Regions from separate parts of the Cupriavidus sp. SK-4 genome, predicted to be linked through region 1. Evidence: riboswitches for the same ligand, from Rfam matches in the RefSeq annotation. Region 1 holds a riboswitch; the other holds the start of a gene.
What was found. A riboswitch is a leader RNA that binds a small molecule or an ion and turns the genes downstream of it on or off. The one in region 1 is predicted to bind glycine.
Positions count from the first base shown of each region.

Region 2: another riboswitch for glycine. It lies ahead of gcvT (glycine cleavage system aminomethyltransferase GcvT); the one in region 1 lies ahead of CF68_RS35180 (D-amino acid dehydrogenase).

Region 1 is NZ_JFJW01000245.1:457-3,860, forward strand. It holds partial or broken gene CF68_RS35175 (branched-chain amino acid ABC transporter permease) at 1-5, shown strand, start outside; gene CF68_RS35180 (D-amino acid dehydrogenase) at 85-1,398, opposite strand; glycine riboswitch at 1,410-1,528, opposite strand; glycine riboswitch at 1,529-1,627, opposite strand; gene CF68_RS35185 (TonB-dependent receptor) at 1,837-3,404, shown strand, end outside.
Region 2 is NZ_JFJW01000087.1:5,100-8,503, forward strand. It holds gene CF68_RS18540 (UvrD-helicase domain-containing protein) at 1-422, opposite strand, end outside; gene CF68_RS18545 (glycine zipper 2TM domain-containing protein) at 705-932, shown strand; glycine riboswitch at 1,010-1,097, shown strand; glycine riboswitch at 1,119-1,244, shown strand; gene gcvT (glycine cleavage system aminomethyltransferase GcvT) at 1,341-2,468, shown strand; gene gcvH (glycine cleavage system protein GcvH) at 2,557-2,937, shown strand; gene gcvP (aminomethyl-transferring glycine dehydrogenase) at 3,038-3,404, shown strand, end outside.

The sequences.
Region 1 (3,404 bases):
AATGAGGCGAAACCCGTCCATGCCCCTAGTTCTCTCCCCTCTCCCCTAAATGGGAGAGGGGGGAAAACATCTGCAAGTTCAGGCTTAGGCCTTGGCCAATGCCAGCGACGCACCCGGCGCGACTGCCAGCTTCGCGCCGAGATGCTGGTAGACAATCCCCGCCACCATATCCGCAGTCACCGCCGACAAGGTCCACCCCAGGTGCCCGTGCCCGGTGTTGTAGAAGATGCATGCCGTCCGTCCGCGCCCCACACGCGGCAGCATATCCGGCATCATCGGCCGCAGCCCGGCCCAAGGCACCACGCTGCGCGTGCTGACGCCGGGGAAGCACTGCTGCACCCATTCCACCAGCGGGCGGATGCGGTCGGCGCGGATATCGCGGTTGTAGCCATTGAACTCGGCAGTGCCGGCCACGCGGAAGCGGTCGTCGCCCAGGCGGCTGGTGACCAGCTTGGTTTCGTCGTCGAGCAGGCTCACCACCGGTGCCGCGGCGCGGCTGGCTTCATCGGTCAGGTTGACCGTGATCGAATAGCCCTTGACCGGATAGATGTTGACGCGGTCGCCCAGCCCCGCGGCCAGTGCGCGGCTGGCGGTGCCGGCGCAGATCACGGCGCCGTCGAAGGTGGAGCTGGCCGTGTCGGCGCCGTCCTGAACGGTCACGGTGGCGCGCCTGCCGTCGGTCTTCACCGCCCGCACGTCCTGGCCGTACAGGCAGCGCACGCCTAGCCGATCGATGGCCGCGGCCAGGCCGCTGGTGAACTTGTGGATGTCGCCGGTGGAATCGCTTTCGGTGAAGTAGCCGCCATAGTAGGACCCGGCCAGCGTCGGCTCGATCGCGCGCATCTCCTCGGGCGTCACGGCGCGGCGCTCCAGCCCGCCCTGCGCCAGCAGCGCTGAGACCCGGCCGGCATGGTCGAAGCCGGCCTTGTCGCGGTAGATATGGAGGATGCCTTCCTTCTTCAGGTCGAAATCGATGCCTTCCTGCGCCGCCCAGCCGAACAGGTGCTCACGCGCGGCGATGGCCAGGCGCGCGGTCTCGATGGTGTTACGGCGGTAGTGGGGGATCGCGGCGATGAACTCGGCGAACCAGGACAGCTTGTGCCAGCTGGGCCGGGGATTGAGTAGCAGCGGGGCGTCGTTGCGCAGCATCCATTTCATGCCCTTGACGATGGTCGACCAGTGGGTCCAGACCTCGGCGTTGGAGGCCGACAACTGGCCGCCGTTGGCGAACGAGGTCTCCATGGCGGCATAGCGGTGCCGCTCGAACAGCGTGACGGAGAATCCGCGCCGGGCCAGCGCGTAGGCCGTGGTGACACCCGTGATGCCACCGCCGATGACAGCGATTGATTTCATGATCTGCAGGTTCCAGGAACGTCGATGGTGGGAGCCCGGACGCAATATGCGTGGCGGACGCCCCCTCTGTTCTGGACCTGAGAGATTCACGACACCCGGCCGCCAGGGCGGGGTACGCTTGCTCCTTCGGTATGCCGGCGGACGATAGCGTCCGGCATTCTTCAGAGTGCACTGACTGGTGATGCCGGTCCTTTTGCCTGAGAGTTTCCGGGGCGGTTGCTCCTTCGGCGCTGTGCGCGGCGGGCGCCGCGATAGTCTCTCCCTGCATCACATTGGCTTGACGCCAATCGGGGCAATGTAGTGACAAGGTCCGACGTTGGATATGCGGGTTAACACTTAGGCGGCCTGCCGCCCGCGTCGCTATGTCGCATCGGCCTGCGTCCCCATGCCCCATAAAATGTCAGCGCTCGCTCTCGGGGAGAAGCGCCGTATGCTGCGCTCAGGTGGAGTGAGCCAAAAAAAAGACGACAACAAGGTTTTCCAGTGAAGAAAAATCGCATTGCACTGGCCGTTTCGGCGGTACTGATGGGCCCCGCCGTCGCCGCCGCCCAGGTGGTGGACGCGCTCGAGCCGCTGCAGGAGGTGGTGGTCTCGGCCAAGTCGGAGCGCGGCGAGACGCCGGCCATACCGCCCAACACGCCCTCGCCGGCCTACGGCATCAGCAGCCGCCGCATGGCCGACTTCAATGTGGTGAACACGGAAGACGCCCTCAAATACGCGCCCAACCTCGCCGTACGCAAGCGCTTCATCGGCGATATGAACTCGATCATCTCGGTGCGCAGCACCAGTTCGCGCCAGTCGGCGCGGGGGCTGGTCTATGCGGACGGCCTGCTGCTGTCCAACCTGCTGGGATCGGACTTCAGCTTCCCGCCGCGCTGGTCGCTGGTCAACAGCGCTGAGATCGAGCGCATGGATGTGCTGTACGGCCCGTATTCGGCGCTGTATCCCGGCAACTCGCTGGGTGCGACGGTGCTGATCACCACGCGCACGCCGGAGAAGTTCGAGGGCGATGCCAGCGTGCAGCTGTTCACGCAGCGCTTCAGCCTGTACGGCACGCACGACAACTTCAACGGGGTCCACGCCAACGCCTATGTGGGCGACCGCGTCGGCCCGTTCTCGTGGCTGGTCAGCGTGGACCGGCAGGACAGCAAGAGCCAGCCGCTGAGCTTCTATACCACGGCGCGCTCCACGGCCCGTGCCACTTCCGCCGACAAGCCGGTCACCGGCGCCCACTTCGACCAGGACCAGACCGGCCGCGACCGCGTGGTGATGGGCGTGAACAGCGAGGGCGTCACGCATACCGTGCAGGACCAGCTCAAGCTCAAGCTTGGCTACGACATCACCAATACCCTGCAGGCGCAGTTCACTGCCGCCTACTGGCAACAGGACCGCTCCAGCGCCACGGGCAGCTACCTGCGCGATGCCAGTGGCAACGTGGTGTCGAACGGTCCAGTGAATATCGGCGGCTACGAGTATGTGATTCCCGCCAACGCCTTTGCCCCGAGCAATGGCGAGGACGCGCGCTGGCTCTATGGCCTGTCGCTGCGCACGCGCAACGAGACCGGCTGGAATTTCTCGGGCGTGGCGTCGCTGTTCGACGTCAGCAAGGACATCAGCCGCAGCGCCAACACCGTTGGCAGCGGGCCGGGCACGGTGACCTATGGCGACGGCACCGGCTGGCGCACGCTCGACCTGAAGGCCGACTACCGCCCGCAGCAGCTGCAGGGCGGGCACTGGGTCACGTTCGGCTATCACTACGACAACTACCGGCTGAGCAACACCACCTACAACACCTCGGACTGGCAGGCGGCCACCATCACCGCCTTCAACAACGCCTTTGCCGGCAAGACCGAGACCCAGGCGCTGTATGCGCAGGACGCCTGGTACTTTGCCGAGGACTGGAAGCTGATCCCCGGCGTGCGCTACGAACACTGGCGTGCCTATGACGGCAGCCGCAGCCAGCCCGGCGCGGATATCGGCTACCCGGTGCGCAGCGAATCCAACTGGTCGCCCAAGCTGGCGCTGGAGAAGGCCTTCGGGCAGGACTGGCT
Region 2 (3,404 bases), on a different contig from region 1:
CCGCGGATCAGCTTCTTGTCGGTGGTGCCGAGCTGCTCCTGGATCAGGCCGAAGCAGTCGTCCGAATCCATGATCGAGAACTGCGGCTTCAGGCCCACGTGCTCGGCCTCCATGCGCAGGATCTGCACCCCGAGCGAGTGGAAGGTACAGACCGTCAGCTGCTTGAGCGGGATGCGCTTGCCCTCGCGCGTGGTCTTGCCCTCCATCAGCTTGCCGATGCGCTCCTGCATCTCCTTGGCGGCCTTGTTGGTAAAGGTGACGGCGGCGATATGGCGCGGCTCGAAGCCCTTGTCCTCGATCAGATGCGCGATCTTCTGCGTGATCACCCGGGTCTTGCCGGAGCCCGCCCCGGCCAGCACCAGGCAAGGGCCGTCCAGGTAGCGGACGGCTTCGGATTGGGCGGAGTTCAGGCCATGGGTCATGCGTGGGATGCGGTTGGAGGCAGGGAAATCGGCAGGAACAGCGGAAGGCCAGGCGGGACACGCCAGCCCCAAAAAACGGGCACGGCGGCAAAGCTGCCGATGTTAACACGCTGGCCGCGGCAGGTCAGTCAGCGCAAACCGCGTTGACACGGCCAGTTGTGTCACTGGCGTAACACTTCGTAAAGGCCGGAGCCAATCGCGCAACCAAACGCTCTAACTAATATGTCCCCCTGGCCTGCGCGGCGGGGTTGACATGCTTGAATCATCACATCGGAGCCAATAATGAAAACCCTGCAGACTTTGACCAAGGTGACCCTGATCGGCGCGACCGTCGCGGCCTTTGCCGGTTGCGCGGACATGACCCCGAAGCAGCGTAATACCGCCATTGGCGCGGGCGCGGGCGCCGTGGGCGGCGCCATCCTCACCGACGGTAGCGCGCTGGGTACGCTGGGTGGCGCGGCCGTGGGCGGCGTGATCGGTAACGTTGTCACCGACGACAAGAAGAAGTAAGCCAGACCACTGCAGCGACAGGTACGGCAGGCTCCCCTGGCCGGTTTGACAAAGGCCGGGGCCTCCCGTACATTGCGCGCATCCGACCGGGAGAGCGCGCATCGCCTGCGCCGCCGAAGGGGTATCACCCGAAAACTCTCAGGCACCACGGACCGATCGGATCGGCATGCAATATGCACACGATGCATGCCGAACTCTGGAGAGCGGCACCCGCCATTCGTGGCGAGCGTGCCCACCGAAGGGGCGCACGAGGACGGGATCCGGCAGGATCCGCCTTGTAATCTCTCAGGTATCGAGGACAGAGGGGTCATCCGCCGCAGCGGTGCTACGCCACATTCAGGCGCGGCGAGCGTTGCGGCGGATGGCCCTTTTTTGTTTTCGCCAACCGAGACTGCCCCAGAGGATTCCATGACGCTCCAGGCCACGCCCCTCAACGCCATCCACCGCGCCCTCGGCGCCCGCATGGTTGATTTCGGCGGCTGGGACATGCCGGTCAACTACGGCTCCCAGATCGAAGAACACAATGCCGTGCGCACCGACGCCGGCATGTTCGATGTGTCGCACATGTGCGTGGTCGACCTCGCCGGCGCCAATACCCGCAGCTTCCTGCGCGGCCTGCTGGCCAACAATGTCGACAAGCTGCAGACCCCGGGCAAGGCGCTCTACTCGTGCATGCTGGATGAGAAAGGCGGCGTGATCGACGACCTGATCGTCTACTTCTTTGCCGAGGACTGCTTCCGCCTGGTCGTCAACGCCAGCACCGCGCTGGGCGACATCGAATGGATCCGCGCGCGCAATGCCGCCACCGGCAGCGATGTGACCATCACGCCGCGCCGCGAAGATGTTGCGCCTGCAGGCGTGCAGCCTCTGGCCATCGTCGCCGTGCAGGGGCCCAACGCCCGCGCCAGGGTGTGGAGCACCTTCCCCTCGACCCAGCCTTCGGACACGCTCAAGCCCTTCAACGCCGCCGTGGTCCAGGACCCGGCCATCGGCGAGATCATGGTGGCGCGCACCGGCTACACCGGCGAAGACGGCTTCGAACTGGTGGTGCCGGCCGAGAACGTCGCCGCCGTCTGGGAAAAGCTGAACGCCGCCGGCGTGCGCCCGGCGGGCCTGGGCGCGCGCGACACCCTGCGCCTGGAAGCCGGCATGAACCTGTACGGCCAGGACATGGATATCAACACCTCGCCGCTGGATGCGGGCCTGGCCTGGACGGTGGACCTGCAGAGCGAGCGCGACTTCACCGGCAAGGCGGCGCTGGCCGCGGCCGGTTCGCGCCAGCAATTCCTCGGCCTGATCCTGCGTGACAAAGGCGGCGTCCTGCGCGCCCACCAGAAAGTGATCAGCCCGGCCGGTGACGGTGAAATCACCAGCGGCACCTTCAGCCCGTCGCTGTCCCAATCCATCGCCTTTGCCCGCCTGCCGAAGGATGTCGCCGTGGGCGATACCGTGCAGGTGGAGATCCGCGACCGCAAACTCAACGCGACTGTGGTTAAACTGCCGTTTGTGCGTAATGGCAAGGCACTCGTGAGCTGAGGCTCATACCAACGGTCGCCCTCGCCTGCCGGCACTTGCCGGGCAGGCATCACCCAACAAGAAACAAATCTGTATCCGGAGAACCTTCATGAATTTCCCCGCTGACCTCAAGTACACCGAGTCGCATGAGTGGGTACGCGTCGAAGCCGACGGCACGCTCACCATCGGCATCACCGACCACGCGCAGGACGCGCTGGGCGACATCGTCTTCCTGGAACTGCCCGAAGTGGGCAAATCGGTCGGTGCCGGCGACGCGCTGGCAGTGGTGGAGTCGGTGAAGGCCGCTTCCGACATCTACGCCCCGGTGGCCGGCGAAGTGATCGCCGTCAACGAGGCCGCCACGGCCGCCCCGGAGAGCGTCAATGCCGACGCCTTCGACGCGTGGCTGTTCAAGCTCAAGCCGGCCAACGGCGACGACGTCAATGGCCTGATGTCGGCCGACGCCTACAAGGCCAGCGTCGGCGCCTGACGCCGGCCGCGCCGGTCCAACCATGGACCGGCCACTGCAGACTGACGCGCGCCGTCCCGGCTGACCACCGGCCGGCGCGCACCCCACGAGGTTCTTGCCAATGAACGCCCCGCTTCCCATGAACGCCGCCCAAGTGAACCGGCCCACGCTGGCCGAACTGGAGGCGCGCGACGCCTTCGCCGCCCGCCATATCGGCCCCGATACCCCCGAACAGCAGCACATGCTGAAGGTGCTGGGCTATGACAGCCGTGCCGCACTGATCGACGCCGTCATCCCCGCCGCCATCCGCCGCCGCGACGGCATGCCGATGGGCGAGTTCACCGAGCCGCTGAGCGAGGAAGCCGCGCTGGCAAAGCTGCGCGGGCTGGCAGGCAAGAACAGGGTGCTGAAGAGCTTTATCGGCCAGGGCTACTACAACACCGTCACGCCCGGCGTCATCCTGCGCAATATCTTCGAGAACCCGGCCT